Regions from separate parts of the Vibrio sp. R12-SG2-ISO1 genome, predicted to be linked through region 1. Evidence: riboswitches for the same ligand, from Rfam matches in the RefSeq annotation. Region 1 holds a riboswitch; each other region holds the start of a gene.

The links. Region 1 has a riboswitch for thiamine pyrophosphate ahead of thiB (thiamine ABC transporter substrate binding subunit). Riboswitches for the same ligand answer to the same signal wherever they lie in the genome.
Region 2: it holds a riboswitch for thiamine pyrophosphate, as region 1 does, so the genes downstream of both, thiC (phosphomethylpyrimidine synthase ThiC) here and thiB (thiamine ABC transporter substrate binding subunit) in region 1, are expected to answer to the same signal.
Region 3: it holds a riboswitch for thiamine pyrophosphate, as region 1 does, so the genes downstream of both, thiD (bifunctional hydroxymethylpyrimidine kinase/phosphomethylpyrimidine kinase) here and thiB (thiamine ABC transporter substrate binding subunit) in region 1, are expected to answer to the same signal.

What each region holds. Positions count from the first base shown of each region.
Region 1 is NZ_JCBDGO010000010.1:109,072-116,251, forward strand. It holds gene thiQ (thiamine ABC transporter ATP-binding protein) at 1-127, opposite strand, end outside; gene thiP (thiamine/thiamine pyrophosphate ABC transporter permease ThiP) at 111-1,697, opposite strand; gene thiB (thiamine ABC transporter substrate binding subunit) at 1,746-2,723, opposite strand; TPP riboswitch at 2,800-2,913, opposite strand; gene AC6R10_RS09625 (flavin prenyltransferase UbiX) at 2,977-3,600, opposite strand; gene mpl (UDP-N-acetylmuramate:L-alanyl-gamma-D-glutamyl-meso-diaminopimelate ligase) at 3,616-4,968, opposite strand; gene fbp (class 1 fructose-bisphosphatase) at 5,296-6,309, shown strand; gene ppa (inorganic diphosphatase) at 6,499-7,026, shown strand; gene AC6R10_RS09645 (DUF2799 domain-containing protein) at 7,115-7,180, opposite strand, start outside.
Region 2 is NZ_JCBDGO010000002.1:507-7,686, forward strand. It holds partial or broken rRNA gene AC6R10_RS03345 (23S ribosomal RNA) at 1-709, shown strand, start outside; rRNA gene rrf (5S ribosomal RNA) at 869-984, shown strand; tRNA gene AC6R10_RS03355 (tRNA-Asp) at 1,041-1,117, shown strand; tRNA gene AC6R10_RS03360 (tRNA-Trp) at 1,267-1,343, shown strand; gene AC6R10_RS03365 (multicopper oxidase domain-containing protein) at 1,569-2,951, shown strand; gene crcB (fluoride efflux transporter CrcB) at 3,061-3,444, shown strand; TPP riboswitch at 3,527-3,625, shown strand; gene thiC (phosphomethylpyrimidine synthase ThiC) at 3,787-5,730, shown strand; gene AC6R10_RS03380 (thiamine phosphate synthase) at 5,741-7,003, shown strand; gene AC6R10_RS03385 (HesA/MoeB/ThiF family protein) at 7,006-7,180, shown strand, end outside.
Region 3 is NZ_JCBDGO010000019.1:265,573-272,752, forward strand. It holds gene AC6R10_RS14500 (putative bifunctional diguanylate cyclase/phosphodiesterase) at 1-898, opposite strand, end outside; gene AC6R10_RS14505 (PstS family phosphate ABC transporter substrate-binding protein) at 1,119-2,069, shown strand; gene thiD (bifunctional hydroxymethylpyrimidine kinase/phosphomethylpyrimidine kinase) at 2,101-2,937, opposite strand; TPP riboswitch at 3,029-3,186, opposite strand; gene AC6R10_RS14515 (LysR family transcriptional regulator) at 3,343-4,230, shown strand; gene AC6R10_RS14520 (hypothetical protein) at 4,341-4,493, opposite strand; gene AC6R10_RS14525 (PhoX family protein) at 4,891-6,768, opposite strand.

The DNA of each region.
Region 1 (7,180 bases):
CGAGTAAGGTCGACTTCCCTGCGCCACTGGGTCCCATTAGCGCGACGACTTGCCCTGCCTCAACGTGCAGATCAAACTGAAATGACTCGGCATGATAATCGTAATGCAGGTCACTGAGAGTGAGCATAGTGACTCCTATTGGTGGGGGTAGAGGCAGAGCGAGGGCGAAACAGGCGCTCCATCAGCGCAAAGCAGCCCACACTCAAAAGCAGTAAAGTGACCGATACGACCGCCGCCGCGTCCATTTGGTAGCTGCCGAGCAGTTGGAACAGGTAGAGCGGCAGAGTACGAAACTCCTGACTGCCAAACAGCGCGATGGCACTGAGATCACCCATAGAAAACATAAAGCTGATGGCAAACGCGTGCGCCAGCGGCCGTTTTAATGCGCGCCACTCCACCACTCGTAAACGGCGCCAACCGCGGATTCCAAGGGTTGCACAAAGGTACTGATACTGCTGCTCAAGTTGCAACATCGGCTGAGCCAAGGTTTTGATCACATAAGGCAGCCCCATTAACGCGTTGACCGCAACAACAACGACCAAGGCGTAGCTGAGCGCATCCGTCCACGAACGGAGCAGCAAAAAGAGCCCGGTCGAGATCACTAATCCTGGGGTCACCAGGATGATGGTCCCTAGCAGCTCTATCTTATCCGCGGTTTTCTCACGTTGATTGAGGCGCAGTCTTCGGCTCGACAATAAAATCGCCGTGCCCGCACTGACAGCGATAACGCTCGCCATGCTCGCCACTTTCAGTGACGCGCCGAGCGCGGACCAAAATCGGCCATCGCTCAGCACACTTAACGCCTGAGAATTCATGCCACTGGCTAGTACCATCCCAAGAGGCGGCAACACTAACAGCAAGCTAAATCCTACCCAAGCGCCATCCCAGCACTTAGAGAGTAGATTGTCTTTCACCACCAACGCAGCAGGTGCGTTGCTGCCCATCGAAGTGGCAATAGGTCGGGCGAAACGTTGAATCGATAGTGCCATTAAGCCACATAGCAACATCTGCCAAATCGCCAATAACGCGCCCGCTTGCAAATCAAAATCAAACTTGATCGCTTGGTAAATCGCGAGCTCAATAGTGGTCGATTTAGGCCCGCCGCCCAGTGCCATTACAGTGGCGAAACTGGTAAAGCAGAGCATAAACACCAACCCGCAAACGGGCGCTAATTGCTGCCTCATCCGCGGCCATTCGACCCACTTAAACTTTTGCCAATGCCCCATGCCTAAGTGGGCGCACAGTTTGTGTTGCTCCGCCGGAATCGACTCTAGTGATTGCAGCAGCAAACGCGCCGCATAAGGAAGATTAAAAAAGAGGTGCGCGAGCAAAATGCCGTGCAAACCGTAAATATTAAATGGCAACGAGAGATCCCACTGCGCAAGCTGTGTCGCCAGCCAACCACTGCGCCCATAAATCGCCAGCAAGCCAAACACCCCCACCAACACAGGCAGCACCAAAGTGGTCGCAAACAGCTTAAGTACCAAGGCTTTGCCGATAAACTGCCGCCGCGACAAAGCATGGGCGACGGGGATCGCCAAGCCGACACTGAGCAGCGTTGAGAGGAAAGATTGATAGAAGCTAAATTGGGTAACGTGGCGGTAATAAGGGTCTTGCCAAATGACACGCAGATCGAAGGAAGGCGCTTGATTGAGCAATGCCAGCAACGCAGAAACGACAAAGGCCGCGATCAACATCGCGACCCATACGCCTAATTTAGGGACAGATTGCACGAACGCCCAACCTTAGAAGGTCAACGCGTTTTGCCATTCACGAATCCACGCTTTGCGGTGGGTAGCCACCTCTTCAGCGCTAAAGCTCAAGGCTTGGCTTGGCTTCGTCAGGCTTTGATACCCTTCTGGTAACGCAACGTCAGTGACAGGGTACATCCAGTTCCCTGTGGGCATGGCCGACTGAAAGTCATCGCTGAGGATAAACTGCATAAAGGCATCCGCCAACTCGCTGTTCGCGCTCGTTTTAACTTTGGCGGCCACTTCTACTTGAGTGTAATGACCTTCCGCGAAATTCGCCGCAGCGAACTTAGCCTCATTTTCGGCAATCAGATGGTACGCAGGTGACGTGGTGTAAGAGAGCACCATGTCAGACTCGCCTTTTAAGAACATCGAGTACGCTTCTGACCACCCTTTCGTGACCGTCACTGTCTTTTTCGCCAACGCCTTCCACGCCTGCGGCGCTTCGTCGCCATAGACAGATTTCATCCACAGCATCAAACCTTGACCCGGGGTTGAGGTACGCGGGTCTTGGTAGATGACTGTTAAGTCGTCATTTGATTCCACCAGCGCTTTGAGGCTAGTCGGTGGCTCAGCTAAGGTCTCTTTGTTGTAGACAAACGCGAAGTAACCGTAGTCGTACGGCACAAAGGTCGTATTGGACCAGCCGCCTGGCAAGGTGACGGATGACGTATCGACGCTATGCTCAACCAACAAACCGGTTTGCTGCGCTTCTGCCATCAAGTTGTTGTCTAACCCCAACACAATGTCGGCTTTGCTATTGTTGCCTTCCAGTCTCAAGCGATTGAGGATAGAGACGCCATCATCCAAAGCTACAAAATTCAACGTACAGTCGCACTGTGCTTCAAACGCTTTTTTTACCGCTGGGCCTGGACCCCAATCGGCAGCGAAAGAGTCATAGGTATAAACGGTTAACGTATCGGCTGCGGTTGCAGAAAAAGACGTCAATGCCACGGCGGCACAAAGTGGCATAATTGAAGGGATAAAAGTGGATTTCACTGCTCGCTCTCCTTGTTGAGCCACGCAGGTCTGAGGGACAAACAGACGTCTGATGTCCTCGCTCAATTCCTACGCCAGCATTATCTGGTTCAGGTCTACGGGTCCCGAGCAAAGCTCGATCTCAGCGTCATTCAGTGAATGAATAGCTCCCCGATGAGGTTCGGCTTGATTGTAATAGGTCTGCCCTACAATAGCCATACTTGCGTGACGGCCCACCAAGGCGCAATCACGAATCGTTACGTTGATCATAGCCCCAGCGCGCCACCAAGGATTGCTCGATGCCGAGGTGATCCAAAATGCGCGCGACCATAAAATCAATAAGATCGTCTATCGATTTAGGTTGGTGATAAAAACCGGGCGCGGCGGGCATAATGGTAACGCCCATCTGCGAGAGCTTGTGCATGTTCTCAAGGTGCAAGGTTGAGAACGGCGTTTCTCGAACTACCAGCAGCAATTGACCACGCTCTTTCATCACCACATCGGCGGCACGTTCAATCAGATTATCGGACATACCATGAGCAATCGCAGCGACGCTTCCTGCCGAACAAGGGCAGACCACCATTTGCTTGGGCGCCGCTGAGCCAGAGGCCACGGGCGAGAACCAATCCTCTTTACCGCACACCACTAATTTAGCCGGGTCGCAATTAAGATGGGTGACTAAGGCTTGCTTGGCGCTGTCTGGATTGGCAGGCAGTTTTAATCCGTGTTCGGTGGCCAACACCACTCGCGCCGCCGATGAAACCAGCAGGTAAACCTGATAGTCCGCGGCCAACAAGCACTGCAACAAACGCAGCCCGTAAGGCGCGCCTGAGGCTCCGGTGAAAGCGAGGGTGATGGATTTTTCAGACATTATGCGTATCTCTTATTATTGGGCTAATTGCGCTAACAGTTTGTCGTGAATTCCGCCAAACCCGCCGTTACTCATCACCAGAATCTGATCGCCGGGGCGAGCATGCCGAGCGATATTGCGCACCAAGTCGTCGATGTCGTCAGAGACATAAGCAGGTTGCGCGCACTGCTCGGCAATCTCACTCACGGACCAGGTAATTGACTCAGGTTGAAAGAGGAACACTTCATCGGCCGCCTGCAATGAGGCCGCGAGCGTCTCTTTGTGCACCCCGCGTTTCATGGTTGCACTGCGCGGCTCCAACACCGCAAGGATTCGGGATTGACCCACCTTGTTACGTAAGCCGCCCAATGTCAGTTCAATCGCCGTTGGATGATGAGCAAAGTCGTCATACACAGTGATGTCATTGACCTGCCCTTTTAACTCTAAGCGGCGTTTGGTATTAATAAAGCGCCCTAACGCCTCACAAGCGTGATCCGGAGTGACACCCACATGACGCGCCGCCGCGATGGCCATCAACGCATTGCTGACGTTGTGATCGCCGACTAAATCCCACGTCACTCGACCCACTATTTCTCCCGCCAATAAGACATCAAAGACACTGCCATCTTGGGCCTGTTTTTGCGCTTGCCAGCCAGATTCGCACCCTGTGTACTCTTGTTCGCTCCAGCAGCCACGGGCAATAACGTCTTGCAGCGCCTGGTCTGATTGAGGAGTAAACATCCGACCATTGCCCGGTACGGTTCTCACTAGATGGTGAAATTGGCGCTTAATCGCTTCCAGATCATCGAAGATGTCTGCATGATCGAACTCAAGGTTATTCATGACCAAGGTACGTGGATGGTAATGAACGAACTTAGAACGCTTATCGAAAAAAGCGCTGTCGTATTCATCAGCTTCAACTATGAAAAACGGGCTGTTGCCCAATCTTGCCGACAAACCAAAGTTGCCAAGCACGCCCCCCACGAGAAAACCGGGTTCATAACCGCAATCTTCCAGAATCCAAGCGAGCATACTCGATGTGGTGGTTTTGCCGTGCGTTCCCGCGACCGCCAGTACCCATCGGTCATGCAGCAAAAACTCTTGCAGCCACTGCGGGCCGGAGGTGTAACGCAGGTTGCTATCAAGCACATGTTCGACACACGGGTTACCACGGCTCATCGCATTACCGATCACCACCAAATCGGGCGCCGGATTTAACTGCGCCGGATCAAACCCTTCTATAATTTCAATACCTTGCGATTCAAGTAGCGTGCTCATGGGCGGGTACACATTGGCGTCACTGCCGGTGACTTTGTGCCCCAATTGACGCGCTAAAATTGCCGCTCCTCCCATAAAGGTGCCACAAATTCCCAAGATATGAATATGCATAGAGTGATCCTGAAAAGGCTAATTTGAAGTGCTCATTATGGCGATAATGACTTGAAAAGCGAACCTCTTTGTCCTTGGGATGTGAAATCTTGGCACAATCGAGCAAAGTTTGTTCAAGATGAAAAACCGTGAAAATATTTGAATAATTACCAAAAAAATTGAGAGGTTAGACAGTTAGTTCGTTACCAATAATAAGATCATGGTTTTACAATTGCTCAAGGCAAAAACAAAAGCTCACGCATAGCTTCGTCCCTCTTGCGCCCCAACAATAAAATGGCAAGAGGTTGCCCAACTCCCCCCAAACTTATGCGATTTTAAGGAATAAACATGTCTGGAATGCGCACCCTTGGCGAGTTCATTGTTGAAAAACAGACGGACTTCCCCCACGCTAGCGGTGATCTATCATCCCTACTATCGTCGATTCGCCTTGCGGCTAAAATCGTCAACCGCGAAATAAACGCGGCTGGCCTTGGTGATATCACCGGTGCCGTTGGTAGTGAGAACATTCAGGGCGAAGCCCAACAAAAACTGGATGTTTACGCGAACGAGAAGTTCAAAGCAGCACTTGAAGCACGCGATCAAGTGTGTGGCGTAGCAAGTGAAGAAGAAGATGAGGCGGTCGCGTTCAATAAAGAACTGAACAAAAACGCCAAATACGTGGTATTGATGGATCCACTCGATGGCTCATCTAACATCGATGTTAACGTCTCTGTCGGAACGATTTTCTCCATCTATCGCCGCGTCTCTCCTATCGGTACCCCACCGACAGAAGAAGACTTCCTTCAACCAGGCAACAAGCAAGTCGCGGCCGGTTATGTGATTTACGGTTCATCGACCATGCTTGTCTACACCACAGGCAATGGCGTCAATGGTTTTACCTACGATCCATCGATCGGTACGTTCTGCTTGTCTCATGAGAATATGATGGTGCCAGAAGATGGCCGCATCTACTCAATTAACGAAGGTAACTACTTCCGTTTCCCAATGGGCGTGAAAAAGTACATCAAATTCTGCCAAGAAAACGAACCGAATGACGGTCGTCCGTACACGTCTCGCTACATTGGCTCTTTGGTGTCGGACTTCCACCGTAACCTGCTGAAAGGCGGCATTTACCTGTACCCAAGCACGCAAAGCCACCCGAGCGGCAAACTGCGCCTTCTTTATGAGTGCAACCCAATGGCGTTCATTATTGAGCAGGCGGGCGGTATTGCCTCAGACGGTGAGAAACGCATCATGGATATTGAACCTACAGAGCTGCACCAACGTGTGCCTTTCTTTGTTGGCTCAAAAAACATGGTCAAGAAAGTCGAATCTTTCCTCGCAGAATACAAAGACCAATAAGGCTCAGATATTCTCTCCAAGGCGCTCACTGAGCGCCTTGTTTTTTAAGAACCTCCATCACTTCCCAGTCGCTGCGCCTCACAATCGGTGTTTTCTTGACCAAGCTCTCATCGTCCGTCATTTACAAAAAACCAAGTTTAGCGGTAAGGTATTTGCCTACATATCGACCAATAACAAGGAAGCTTGCCCATGAGTCTTAATCACGTCCCTGCAGGGAAATCACTCCCGGATGACATTTATGTCGTCATCGAAATTCCGGCCAATGCCGATCCGATCAAGTACGAGGTCGACAAAGATTCTGGCGCGGTATTTGTGGACCGCTTTATGTCCGCGCCTATGTTCTATCCATGTAACTATGGCTATGTGAATCACACACTCTCTTTAGATGGTGACCCGGTTGATGTCCTAGTGCCGACCCCTTATCCCTTGATGCCAGGTAGTGTGATTCGCTGTCGCCCTGTCGGTGTATTGAAAATGACCGATGAATCAGGTGAAGATGCCAAAGTACTCGCCGTGCCGCACAGTAAAATCTCCAAAGAGTACGAGCACATCCAAGATGTCGGTGATATTCCTGATCTGCTCAAAGCGCAAATTACCCACTTTTTTGAGCGCTACAAAGAGCTCGAAAGCGGCAAATGGGTCAAAGTGGAGGGCTGGGAAGACGTCGCTGCCGCGCGCCAAGAGATTCTGGAGTCGTTTGAGCGCGCGAGTAAGTAATCCTCACCCAACCACCGTGACTCATTGACTAAAAGAAAACGGCCAGAGCAGTGAAACTCTGGCCGTTTTCTTTATCGGCATTCAACCATTAAAAACCCGAACCTGCCGTGGAATTACGCCCTGAGACATAGTCTTGCTGGAAGAAGGGGTCAAG
Region 2 (7,180 bases), on a different contig from region 1:
CTAACTTAGCCCCGTTATCCGGGGTGAGGACAGTGCCTGGTGGGTAGTTTGACTGGGGCGGTCTCCTCCCAAAGAGTAACGGAGGAGCACGAAGGTGGGCTAATCACGGTTGGACATCGTGAGGTTAGTGCAATGGCATAAGCCCGCTTGACTGCGAGAATGACAATTCGAGCAGGTGCGAAAGCAGGTCATAGTGATCCGGTGGTTCTGAATGGAAGGGCCATCGCTCAACGGATAAAAGGTACTCCGGGGATAACAGGCTGATACCGCCCAAGAGTTCATATCGACGGCGGTGTTTGGCACCTCGATGTCGGCTCATCACATCCTGGGGCTGAAGTCGGTCCCAAGGGTATGGCTGTTCGCCATTTAAAGTGGTACGCGAGCTGGGTTTAGAACGTCGTGAGACAGTTCGGTCCCTATCTGCCGTGGGCGTTGGAAGATTGAAGGGGGCTGCTCCTAGTACGAGAGGACCGGAGTGGACGAACCTCTGGTGTTCGGGTTGTGATGCCAATCGCATTGCCCGGTAGCTAAGTTCGGAATCGATAACCGCTGAAAGCATCTAAGCGGGAAGCGAGCCCTGAGATGAGTCTTCCCTGATACTTTAAGTATCCTTAAGGGTTGTTCGAGACTAGAACGTTGATAGGCAGGGTGTGTAAGCGCTGTGAGGCGTTGAGCTAACCTGTACTAATTGCCCGTGAGGCTTAACCATACAACACCCAAAGGGTTTTGATGGACTCAATGAAGAACATTGAATGTGTAAAAGAGACGAGTGACTAGTTCCTAGTAGCTAGAAACGATAACGACAGCTTTCCGAATTATTAAGTTCTAGGAACTAGGCACTAGCTTCTAGGAACTTAAACAAAATTTGCTTGGCGACCATAGCGATTTGGACCCACCTGATTCCATGCCGAACTCAGAAGTGAAACGAATTAGCGCCGATGGTAGTGTGGGGCTTCCCCATGTGAGAGTAGGACATCGCCAGGCTTTGAACATTATCTATTTGAAGCACGATTGAGATAAGACTTTAAATAGACCACTGCGGAGTGGTAGTTCAGTTGGTTAGAATACCGGCCTGTCACGCCGGGGGTCGCGGGTTCGAGTCCCGTCCACTCCGCCACTTATAAACCTCGTTTATCGAGGTTTTTTTGAATCTAATTTTTAGGGGTGTAGCTCTCATTAATAGAGCAGCGGATTCCCCCAAAGTCTTCGAGAAGGCGCGTGTTGGGAGTTCGAATCTCTCTTCCACGAACAATTTGAACCTATTTTAGGGGTGTAGCTCCAATTGGCAGAGCAGCGGATTCCAAATCCGCGTGTTGGGAGTTCGAATCTCTCCACCCCTGCCATATTTTAAGGCTCTAGTCGAAAGACTAGAGCCTTTTTGTATATATAAATACCACATTTGAGATTTGAGGCTCTAGACTAGGCGTCCCCGACGTAAGGCTAGAGCCTTTTTTGTCTCCGTTTTTTAATCTTGCACGCGACAAAACCACAAATCGCTCATTGCACTGAGAATCATTCGCAGTATTTTGCTACATTATACGTCTTGTCTGTTTTAGGTGTTTACCGTTATGGCTTTGAGTCGTCGCCAATTTCTTCAATCTTCACTTGCTTTGTCTGCTCTCTCAATGATTCCTGCTTGTTCAGTGACTCGGCAAACTCGGACTCGAGAAGGCTATGTTTACGAGCTCACTGCTGAGCCTAGCCGGGCTGAACTCGTCCCTGGGTATCAAACAGACGTACTGGGGTTTAATGGTGCGATCCCTGCGCAGACACTCTATTGTCGTCAGGGGGAAGAGGTCGTGATTCGTTTCACTAACAAACTGTCAGAGCCTACAACCATACATTGGCACGGCTTGCGAATTCCTATCGAGATGGACGGCGTTCCTTTTCTCAGTCAAGCGCCTATCATGCCGGGAGAGACGTTTGAGTATCGATTCACTCCGCCTGACGCAGGCACGTTTTGGTATCACCCACACATGAACAGCGTTGAACAGTTAGGGCGAGGACTCGTTGGACTGATTATTGTTGAAGAGCGCGACCCCGTGGTTTTTGATGAAGAGCATGCGTTGATGCTCAAGCATTGGCACATTGACAGCCAGGGGCAGTGGAAGGAGAGAATGATTCCACGTTTAAGTGCTCGGATGGGCACTCCAGGGGAGTGGAGCAGTGTGAATGGCGTTCATGAGCCTGTATATACGCTTAAAGCACACGCGACCACTCGCTTACGCATTGCAAATGTCGACAATACCATTACCTATCCAATAGCGATTGAAGGGGCAGAGGCTTGGATATTGGCGATTGATGGTAACCCGGTCAGCACGCCAATTGAGCTCTCTCAGCATAAAATGGGACCGGGCATGAGGGTGGATCTTGGTCTGATTGCACCATCTGCTGGCAACAAAGTGTTTGTTCGTCAAATGAAGGGGCGTTTCCCTTTTCCTCTGTGTGAATTTGATGTCGTCGCGTCTGATTTGCCACAGGATCAAGCGCTGCCAAACTTGCCTCTTAACCCTGTGCCCGCGCTCGATCTTGCCAACGCTGAAGAGATTGACTTTGTGTTTGAGTGGCAAGGTGCGGTGACGCCCGTAGGCAAAGATGGCAAGGCGAGTCCAACCTTTTGGTTGACCAACAAGGTGGCGTGGCAGGGGATGAGTCGTCATTCGATTCCTGCGCCGCTGGCACAGTTGGAGCTAGGCAAAACCTACATCTTCGATCTTAAAAATGTCACTCAGTACCATCATCCTATTCATCTTCATGGCCACACCTTTACCGTGCTCGAAATGGACGGTAAGCCGCTCCCAGAGCCGTTCCATACGGATACGGTACTACTGGGCAAGAATGGTCGTGCCAAAGCGGCTTTCGTCGCGGACAACCCCGGTCGGTGGATGTATCACTGTCATGTCATAGAGCACATGAAAACCGGTTTGATGGGCTACATCGAAGTAAAGTGACTCCTGTAACTTTTTAAATCTAGCAGGATGTTTAGCGTCATTACATTGATCTGAAGTCTGTTTTTTTGTCTGTTTGGCGCTACACTAACGCCATAAATTTGGAGGGGTTATGGGTCAGTTTGCAATTTTAGGGTTTATTGCCATGGGTGGCGCCGTTGGTGCGTGCTCTCGTTATTTAGTGTCTGAGCTGTGTGCGACATTACTGGGGCGAGGTTTTCCATACGGTACGCTAACTGTTAACGTAGTCGGCTCACTGGCGATGGGCTTACTGATTGCCGCGTTTGAAAATGGCAACCTTGCGACTGAACCATGGAGACAGATCATCGGGCTCGGTTTTCTTGGTGCTTTGACGACGTTCTCTACGTTTTCGATGGACAACGTTTTACTCATGCAGCAGGGCGCCTTTTTCAAGATGGGACTCAATGTCTTACTCAATGTGGTATTAAGCATCTCTGCCGCTTGGGTGGGCTTTCAACTGCTGATCAAAAGCTAGCTTGCTTAGAGGTGCTTTGAGCCTCACTAGACAAAATTTACACAGGTCGGCTTGGTTTATCCAAGCCGTTTTTATATACTCGGTTCACTTGTCGGAGTGCCATAAGGCTGAGACCGTTTATTCGGGATCCGTTGAACCTGATCAGGTTAATACCTGCGAAGGGAACAAGAGAAGATATCGACCCTCCTAATCTAGGATTCGTTCTCTCTGATCTGAGCGTCATGCGATCTATCTACAGATAGATACCCGCGTCAGATCGCCCTCTTGTCGCATCTTTCCGCCAAGCATTTTTATCTCTAACACTCATGCTCCTACGAGCAATAAAGAGCAAGGAAAAATGCTATGTCGAATCGCAAACAAGCGAGACTGGAAGCCAAACAGTTTATTGATACCCTCTCGGTACAGGCGTACCCCAATTCACGCAAGGTTTATGTAGAAGGTTCACGACCTGATATTCGTGTTCCTATGCGAGAAATCTCCCTTGCTGACAGCTTGATTGGCGGTACTAAAGACGCGCCGATCTTTGAGCCCAATGAGCCGATTCGCGTTTACGACACTTCTGGTCCTTATACCGATCCTGACCATACGATTGACCTCTACCATGGATTACCTAAGTTACGTGAACAGTGGATTGAAGAGCGCGGTGATACGGAGCTGCTCGATGAGGTCAGTTCGGTATACACCAAACAGCGCTTGGAAGACGATACGCTAGACGAGCTGCGTTATGGTAACTTACCTCGCATTCGCCGTGCGAAAAGCGGTCAGTGTGTTACTCAGCTCCACTACGCGCGTCAAGGTGTGATTACACCGGAAATGGAATACATCGCTCTGCGTGAAAACATGGGGCGTGCTCGTTATCGCGATGAGGTGTTGAACCAACAGCATCCAGGTCAAAGCTTTGGGGCCCACTTGCCAAAGGACATCAGTGCTGAGTTTGTCCGCCAAGAAGTGGCCGCGGGCCGTGCCATCATTCCATCCAACATCAACCACCCGGAAGCGGAGCCAATGATCATTGGTCGCAACTTCTTGGTCAAGGTGAACGCCAATATTGGCAACTCCTCCGTGACCTCTTCCATTGAGGAAGAAGTTGAGAAATTGGTTTGGGCAACACGTTGGGGTGGCGATACAGTGATGGATTTGTCGACCGGACGCAATATTCACGAGACTCGAGAGTGGATTCTACGTAACAGCCCAGTTCCGATCGGTACCGTGCCTATGTACCAAGCGCTTGAAAAAGTGAATGGCATTGCAGAAAACCTCAATTGGGAAGTGATGCGAGACACCTTGATTGAGCAAGCTGAGCAGGGCGTCGATTACTTCACGATTCATGCCGGTTTGCTGTTGCGTTATGTGCCGATGACGGCCAAACGTGTCACGGGTATTGTCTCTCGCGGCGGCTCGATCATCGCTAAGTGGTGTCTCGCTCACCATCAAGAAAGCTTCCTTTACACCCACTTCCGCGAAATTTGTGAAATTTGTGCCAAGTACGATGTCGCGCTTTCGCTCGGTGATGGCTTGCGTCCAGGTTCGGTGGCCGATGCCAATGATGAAGCGCAGTTTGCTGAGCTACGCACGTTGGGTGAACTGACTAAGATCGCGTGGGAGTATGACGTACAGGTGATCATTGAAGGCCCTGGGCATGTACCTATGCACATGATCAAAGCCAATATGGATGAGCAGCTAGAGCACTGCCACGAAGCGCCATTCTACACTTTGGGTCCTCTGACGACCGATATTGCCCCAGGGTACGATCATATTACCTCTGGCATTGGCGCCGCGATGATTGGCTGGTACGGCTGTGCGATGCTCTGCTATGTGACGCCGAAAGAGCACTTGGGTCTACCCAATAAAGAAGACGTTAAGACGGGCTTGATTACTTATAAACTCGCGGCGCATGCGGCGGATTTGGCTAAAGGCCACCCTGGTGCTCAGGTTCGTGACAATGCACTCTCAAAAGCTCGCTTTGAGTTCCGCTGGGAGGATCAGTTCAACTTGTCGCTTGACCCTGATACAGCGCGAGCTTTCCACGATGAAACTTTGCCGCAAGAGTCGGGCAAAGTGGCTCACTTTTGTTCAATGTGTGGACCAAAATTCTGTTCGATGAAAATTTCTCAGGAAGTGCGCGAGTACGCTAAAGACACGCAACAAGTCGAAGCCGACCAAGCCATCTCCGTTAAAATGCTCGACGATCCACTCGAAGGGATGCGCCAAAAGTCAGAGGAGTTCCGTCAATCGGGTTCTGAGCTGTATCATCCTGCCGCGCAGCCTGAAAGTGCAGAGTCGTAGGAACGCGGCGATGAACATTGTGATTCCTCACTCACAACCCACATTGCGCGATGATATCGCGCAATGCTTGGCATTGGCCGGCGAGCAAGGGTTCGCCATACAAGAGATTCAGTTGATTGACGGGGCTGAGTCGACGGTTGAACTGCGCGGTGCGTCTTCTTCTGTTTGGATTGCTCGGGATACGCAAGTCTCCGAGTCTTCCTCTCTCACTGACGATAGCGAACAAAACGTCCATCAACTGGTTTACTCAGTTGCAGAGGGTGATGTCTCGCTGGCGGACTATGCCCCGCATGCGATCGTTATTGGCGCGAGGTGCGAAGGACGCATGCTTGATATTTGGCAGCACAGCACGCCGCCTCATGCTGAAGTGCGTGCGCTTAATGTCCACCAAATGGCGCTTGATCCTACACAGCACTTCGCATGGTTTATCACCTTGCGGGCGCTCGATTTTCCCGTTGAAGATGCACTGACGCTCGCACGTGCGATGGGGCATGTTTCACGTGAAACATCTCAATGGCCTTGTTGTTTTGAGCAGTTTCCTACGCCTGTGCTGGAAGACGAAACTCTCGGCATTCGTGTCGGTTGGAAAACCGAAGGCCAACCGATCTCTTTTCCCTCTATGGTGAAAGAGGTGTTGGGTCTCTATCCGGTGGTCGACGATGTCCGTTGGATTGAACGATTGCTGCCTCTAGGCATTAAAACCATACAGCTGCGCATCAAAGATCCACAGCAAGCCGATTTGGAAGCGCAGGTGATTCGTGCAATTGCATTGGGTCAGCAATATCAAGCACACGTGTTTATCAATGATCATTGGCAGTTGGCGATAAAGCACGGTGCATTCGGTGTTCACCTTGGCCAAGAAGATATTGAAGCGTCGAACTTGCAGGCATTGTCACAGGCAGATATCGCTTTAGGGCTCTCGACACATGGCTATTACGAACTGTTGCGTATTGTGCAGATTGCGCCAAGCTACATCGCACTGGGGCATATCTTCCCAACCACGACCAAAGTTATGCCTTCAAAGCCGCAAGGTTTAGTGCGCTTGAAGCTTTATCAACAGTTGATTGATTCGATTCCTCGCTCGCAAGGTATGGGCTTTCCTACGGTTGCGATTGGCGGTATCGACCAAGGTAACGCTGCGATGGTGTGGCAGTGCGGCGTCTCAAGCTTGGCTGTCGTACGTGCGATTACGCTCTCCGATGATCCAAAACCGGTCATTGCGGCTTTTACTGAGTTGATGAAGGCAAACAAGCAAGTAGGAGATCACGGATGACCATCCTGTCTGACGAGGCGTTCTTACGTTACCAAAGACAAGTGTCGCTGCCGCAATGGGGTGAACAAGGGCAAGCAAAGTTGGCGAATGCTCATGTGTTGCTGATTGGTTGTGGTGGCCTCGGGTCAGCGGCAAGCCTTTATTTAGCTACCGCTGGTGTGGGTAAATTGGTGTTGG
Region 3 (7,180 bases), on a different contig from region 1:
GCGCCGACAAGTCGGTGATGCGAATGCTACTCTCAATCCGCTTTGCGACTTGCTCAAGCAAGCGGTCGCCCATCTCATGCCCATAAAGATCGTTGACGTCTTTAAAATGATCTAAATCGATGAACAGTAAAGCAAACGGCTTTTTCGAGCGGTCCGCGTTGAGGATAGATTGGCCTAGTCGGTCTAAAAACAGCGCTCGGTTTGGCAACCCAGTTAAAGGGTCGAAGTAAGCTCGGTTGTGCAGTTGCTCATTTTTCTCCTCTATTGCGGCTTTGGCTTGCGTGAGAGAGTGGAGCAATTGATCGCGGTTTTTCTCATAGCGGTGCTGCAATCGTATCGAGTAGGCAGCAATCACAATCACCGCAATAATCAGGGTGATGCTGGTTTGCGTGTAATTGGAAATCCCAGATTCATAACTGGCTTTGATCACGCGCTGGATCTCATCCGCTTGGCTGGCAAACTCCAAAAATTGCTCGTCGCGTCCGGCGCTTAAAAACGCATCCGCTCGCTGCGCCTGAATTTTTTGGTAGGTGGATTCCACATGAAGGCGAAATTGCGCCAGCGTTTTGCGAAGCTCAACCAGACGCTCACGTAATTCGTTGTCCGTGACTGGCTCATAATTGCCCATGATGCTCTCGCCGCCTTCAAGCAGCGCGACCACATGCCAATCGGCGATTTCTAAATAGTACCACACTTCCTGAATCGACTGAGCGGTATCGCCCGACATGATCTCATCAAACCAAAGGTAGGCCAGCGTACCGTTGACTTTAATTTCAGCGGCCGCTTCCGCAAGCGGGGACTTTTTCACTAAAAGATGGGTCGCTTGGGTCACTAGCGCCGACGTAAACGTGATCACCAACAAGGCGAGAATGGAAGTAAAAATGAATTTGCGCTTCATAGCATCACACGAACGTTTACCCACGTATTTTGCGGGCAGGAATAAAAACATAGGCGAGTCAGCCTAGTGAAGAAATGTTACAACCCCATGAAGATATTCAGCATAGTTATTATTGGTGAGTAATTGATGAATCTTTAGTGACAGTCCACGTGAAGATATTGAGCTCAAAAGTGCTAGCTCGTATAGTCGCGGTATGTTGATTCTTCCTTTGTGCTCAACCATGACTTTTCGATTGCGTTCGACTGTTCTTGCTTCTGTATGCCTAGCGCTGATGAGTACCACGGCACACGGGAAAGATCTGATCAAAATTGAAGGGTCGAGTACCGTGTACCCGATCACTCAAGCCGTCGCCGATCACTTTATGCGTGCCGAGCGGCACAACACCCAAGTGGTGGTGGGCATCACTGGCACAGGTGGCGGATTTCGCAAGTTTTGCCGAGGCCGCACGGATATTTCTAACGCCTCTCGCCCGATTAAAGAGAAAGAGCGAGCGCTGTGTGAGATCAACCACATCGACTATATTGAGCTCCCTGTCGCACTCGATGCAATAACCGTGGTGGTGAACAAAGAAAATCAGTGGATCGATGCGCTCTCTCTTGATGAACTGAAAACACTCTGGGAAAGCACCGCTGAACGCACGATAACTCACTGGCAGCAAGTCAATCCGCACTTCCCTGATCGCCCCATCGTCCTGCACGGCCCTGGATCAGATTCAGGCACTTATGACTATTTTGTTGAGGTGGTGCTTGATGGCAAAGCGAGTCGACAAGACTACACCGCGAATGAAGACGATGAAGCCTTAGTCGCCGAAGTGGCCGCCGACCCCAACGCTATGGCGTTTATCGGCTTTGCCTACTATTTGCAAAATCAAGACAAGTTGAAAGCGGTCGCCATCTCTCCCTCTGGCTTCAACGCGGTCAAACCCAGTGTCGAGAACGTGATTATGGGACGATACACCGCACTTTCCCGCCCTCTGTTTATTTACGTGAACAAACAGGCGCTAGAGAAGCGGCCATCACTGAAACGCTTTGTCGATAGTTATATCGACAGAGACAACATCAACAAAGTTGTCTCCCACTCTGGCTATATTCCTCTCTCCAATGATCGCTATGACGCGGCGCGTTTTATTCTCAACTCTAGCCGCTCTGGCTCGGTCTCGATGCCCAAATAGGGCCATGTGATGTGACTGCACACCATCGCGATTAACGTACATTTTGGTGACCAGAGAAAAAGTGGTGCACAGGCCCATGTCCTTGACCAATAGAGAGTTCATCGGCATGCGCGATGGCTTGTGAGATGTATTGCTTGGCCAAATGGACCGCTTTGTGCAGCCGATACCCTTGGGCAAGATAGGACGCAGTGGCCGATGACAACGTGCAACCCGTGCCATGAGTATTATGAGTGGCGACTCGTTTAGCGCGAATCAATTCACTGCCAGTCGTTTCAATCAGCAGATCGTTGCTGCTTTCGCCCTCTAAATGCCCCCCTTTAAGAAGCACTGTTTTGGCGCCCAAGGCGCGCAGGGCGTCAATCATCGCTCCCATCTCCTCTTCCGATGTCGGCGTTGCTCGCCCAGTCAGCGCCGCCGCCTCGGGTAAGTTTGGTGTGATCATATCGGCAAGCGGTAGCAGTTCTTTCTTGAGCGCCCCCACCGCACTGGCGTGCAGTAAGCTGTCACCACTGGTGGCCACCATCACCGGGTCCACCACTAGAAACTTGGGCTGATACGCCGCCAAACTTTGTGCCACGACACGGATGATTTCAGCGTCAGCCAGCATGCCAACCTTCACCGCCACGACATTGAGATCGCTCAATACCGCATCGAGCTGCGCTTGAACATGGTCGATAGGGATAGGATGAATGGCGTGAACGCCACGGGTATTTTGCGCGGTAATGGCCGTAATAACGGAGCAGGCGTAACTGCCTGTTGCACTGATCGCTTTGATGTCGGCTTGGATGCCCGCGCCGCCGCCACTGTCGGAGCCAGCGATGGTTAGGACAATCGGAGTTTGAGGGTCATAAAATGCGGTTTGGTTCATCGGTGTTCCTCACGCACGCGTCAGGAACTGTGTGCAGAGCGCGTTGGCCAAGCACAACACATAACGGGCGAGATTGTGGCGACCCCACGACACCGCGTTATGAATAGTTCCCTACGTCAGTGCTAACTGAATCAGGTTCAACGGGTCTCGCGATGCGATCTCAGCCTTCCTTCTATGCTTCTACGACAGGCTCGTTAATCAAGCTATCGTTATGATTCGAGCAGAAGGAACGCTCCCCGACTATGTCGCCAACCTTAACCCTGTGGTAGCGCAGATGCAACCTATTCAGATCACTTAAATAACCCGAGTGAATCGAGGAGTGGGCGATACGAACGCGACGTTTGGCACACAGAACATTATCGTTTACTCTTAATTTTATAAATTTTCGTTATTGATTTGACGGTTATGCTCAATCCACTCTGGCTCAAAACGTTTCAAACCTTGGTCGAGACCGGCCACTTTACTCATACCGCAGAAAAGCTGTTCATGACTCAGCCCGGTGTCAGCCAGCACATCAAAAAGCTCGAACAGGCTTGCGGCTACCCACTGATTGCGCGTCACAACAAGAGCTTTGAAGTAACGGAACAAGGCAGACAGGTCTATCAGTACGCAAAGCAGCGCGCCAAACAAGAAACAGACCTGATTGCTTCGTTATCTCAGGATGACGCGCATCGAGGTGAAGTGTCGGTCTCTTGCTCTGGCGCGTTGGCGCAGCTTATCTACCCGCATCTGCTCGATTTACAGTGTGAATTTTCACAACTGGTCGTCAAGCTGGAAGTCGCCCCCAACCGCAAGATCATCGACGATTTGGCTGAGGGACGCGCCGATTTGGGCCTTGTCACCCACATTCCGCTCGACCCGAGAATCGAAGCGCAGGAGATAGGTCAAGAAACCATGTGTTTGATTGTACCGGCAAACGTCGACGAGCCTATCACCCCTGAACTTCTCCTTGAGCTCGGTTTAATTCGCCACCCCGACGCGGAGCACTATCTCTCGCTCTACTTTTCGCAGTGTGGCGACAAAGCGCTGGCGGGGATTGATATTCGCGCCCTGCGCACCTCGGGCTACATCAACCAACTCAGCCAAATTCTTCTGCCAGTTGCCAAAGGGCTCGGTTTTACGGTGCTGCCACACAGCGCATTCAGCTCTTTCACTTTGCGCGATCAACTTGCTGTGCATCAGCCAAAGAGAGCCGTCGTCGAGACCCTGTATTTGGTGAGCAAGAAACAAAGAGCGTGGCCAGCCCGTTTTCATACGGTGGTGGATAAGTTGACGGACGTGATCTCGCTATAACGCAACGCACTGCCATAGCCAAAATTTTCGATAGGCTTGAAACGCAAAATGGAGCCCAAGGCTCCATTTTTGCTGCTGCTTCAACGCTCATTATCGTCGTTTATTTGAGGTCATGCCTCTAAGACGTCTTCGCCAGCGAGTTCAGATATAATCAGTAGATCGGACTCATCCAGTTTAAGCCCCAGCATAGGGAGACCATGCTGAGCACTCCAACAACATAAGAAGACCACACAACCTAATGCTACCCAAAGTAGTGATACCATAGCCTAACCTCCTCCTCCTCAGTTATCATCACCGTACTTGATAACCTAAAGGTGCCACTTCTCTCATCAGAAGGCGCTCAGATAGACTTTATTCTTTTTACGTTGGGGCGTCTGAACCAATAGAAATGGGGTAGATTCGCCGGGTCAATCGCTCAATGTCGTATTGTTATCTGGAGTTTATTCGGATTAGAACACCTTAAGGTTATGCTGAGTACTCTTTCAATATAGGGATTGCGATTGTGAAGCGCAACACTCTTTGCGGTGAACACACGAAACCTTGACGTTTTTTATGCGAGCGATCGCATAAATATGCCAATGTGGAGATCGGCAATAGAAAATGGGCGCTCGTGGCGCCCATCTTGATGCGAATGATTGTTGATGCAAACAGTGAGACAGCTTAAGCGCCAATAACGCCGCCATCTTCACGGGTAATGGCAACAATGGTGGAGCGAGGCTTGCTGTCACCACCACCTGGGTAGTGAGAAGGCGCACCTTTCTCGCCCGGATGCTGAACACCCACAAACATAGTTTTGTAGTCGGCGGAGAAGGTCAGCCCCGTGATCTCACAAGCAATTGGCCCCGTCAAGAAACGTCGCACTTCACCAGTATTAGGATCGCCGCACAACATTTGGTTGTTCCCTTGACCTGCAAAATCGCCCTGATTTGAGTAGTTTCCGTCCGTTTGAATCCACAAACGACCGGCTTTATCAAAGCCGATACCATCCGGGCTATTAAACATGTTGTCGGCGTTGATGTTGTCACTACCCGCGTAGAGCGAATCTTTGTGCACCGTTGGGTTACCCGCAATCAGGTACAAATCCCAATCAAACTCTGCTTGGGTGTGATCGCCCGAGGTCGGTACCCAGCGAACAATTTGTCCGTAGTGGTTCTCAGCACGAGGGTTAGGACCACCGACAGGTTGGCCCTCTTTTACGCCGCGGTTTTTGTTGTTGGTGAGGGTACAGAACACGTGTTGGTTGTCTGGGTGCACCGCCACCCACTCTGGGCGATCCATCGTAGTCGCGCCAACTTGAGTCGCCGCGCGACGTGCAAAAATCATCACCTCGGCTTGATCGTTAAAACCGTTCTCTTTAGTCAGACCATTTTTGCCATAAGTCAGTTCAATCCACTGGCCTTTGCCTTTCAACTCGTTGTCGTCCATCTCGAACTTGGCGACATACAAGGTGCCCTCTTCAAGCAAGTTGCGATTGGCAGCATCATTGCCCGGTTGGTAGCGATCGCGAGAGACAAATTTGTAAATGTGCTCCCCGCGCTCATCATCACCTAGGTACACCACGACATGACCATCATCGTTGATCAACAGTGCCGCATTCTCGTGCTTAAATCGCCCGAGTGCAGTGCGCTTAAGCGGCGTCGACGTCGGATCGTTTGGATCGATCTCCACAACCCAACCAAAACGGTGTGGTTCATTCGGATGCTTAGCGACATCGAAACGCTCATCGGTATCATGCCACTGGTAACTGCTCTTCGCTGCTTTGATTCCGTAACGTTTATGATCGTCGCTCAACTCTGCCGTCGTACTGGTGCCAAAATAGCCGTGGAAGTTCTCTTCACAGGTTAAGTATGTGCCCCAAGGCGTTTGACCGTTGGCGCAGTTATTAAAGGTGCCGAGTGGCGCTAAGCCTGAAGGATCCAATTTGGTTTTCATCAACGCATGACCCGCCGCTGGGCCTGTCAGGCGCATTTCTGTGTTAGCGGTAATACGGCGGTTGCGTTTCCCCGCTTTATCCACTTTCCACTCTCCGCCAGATTTGACGATTTCGAACACCGTCACACCGTGTGCCGCTTGCGCTTTTAATACGTCGTCCGCCGTCATCGCGTTACCGCCATGTTCGAATAAGTATTCGTAATTGGTGTATTCGTTGTTCACCGCAATAACAGCGCGATCGTCACTGATAGGGAATAGGCTCATCCCGTCGGTGTTGTCACCAAACTGACGCGCTTGCGCGGCTGAATCTTGCTTACCGCTTTGATCAAACTCTGGCGCATCAGCAAAAATAGGATCACCCCAAGAGAGAAGCGGCGTGGCTTTATAACCTTTGGGTACGATGATCGCATCTTTTGTCGAGGCAGGCACTGCTTCGAAGTTGAGCAAACGACTATCACTCGATGCCGCTATCGCTTTCGCGATCGGGTTGAGGGAAAGAAACGCCCCTGCACTGACGGCAGCGGTTCCGGCTAAGAAACGACGACGAGATAGTCGCGCTTCGATCATCTGGCTGAATTGTGAATCCTGTTCATCACGATCCCACATTGCTGACTCCTTGCTGAATTATCATTATATAAGCGAGCAAATGTTAGGCGAGCAAAGTTACACATCAGTTAAGGTTTTGTTTAATAAATACAAAGTAAAGATGATGCTTTTACTTCGATTACATGACAAGACCAATAAATGGCGATCTCAGTCACATGTAAATTAGAAATTACGCCAATTTCGCGAAAAATTTGTGATCAAAACACTGGTGTTTCGCGCATTTCGCCGCTAAATTGAAATTGTTCATGAGGAACTAGATTCACATCTGCTCAATGAAGAGCATGGTATTTAACGTGAGGGATTATCATGAAGAAAATGAGAAAAGCACAATTGCATCGTGTTCGTATTCAATACTGGAAAGATTCGAACAAAAACACGAACAGCAAACCTCAATAACTGTGCAACCCCAACA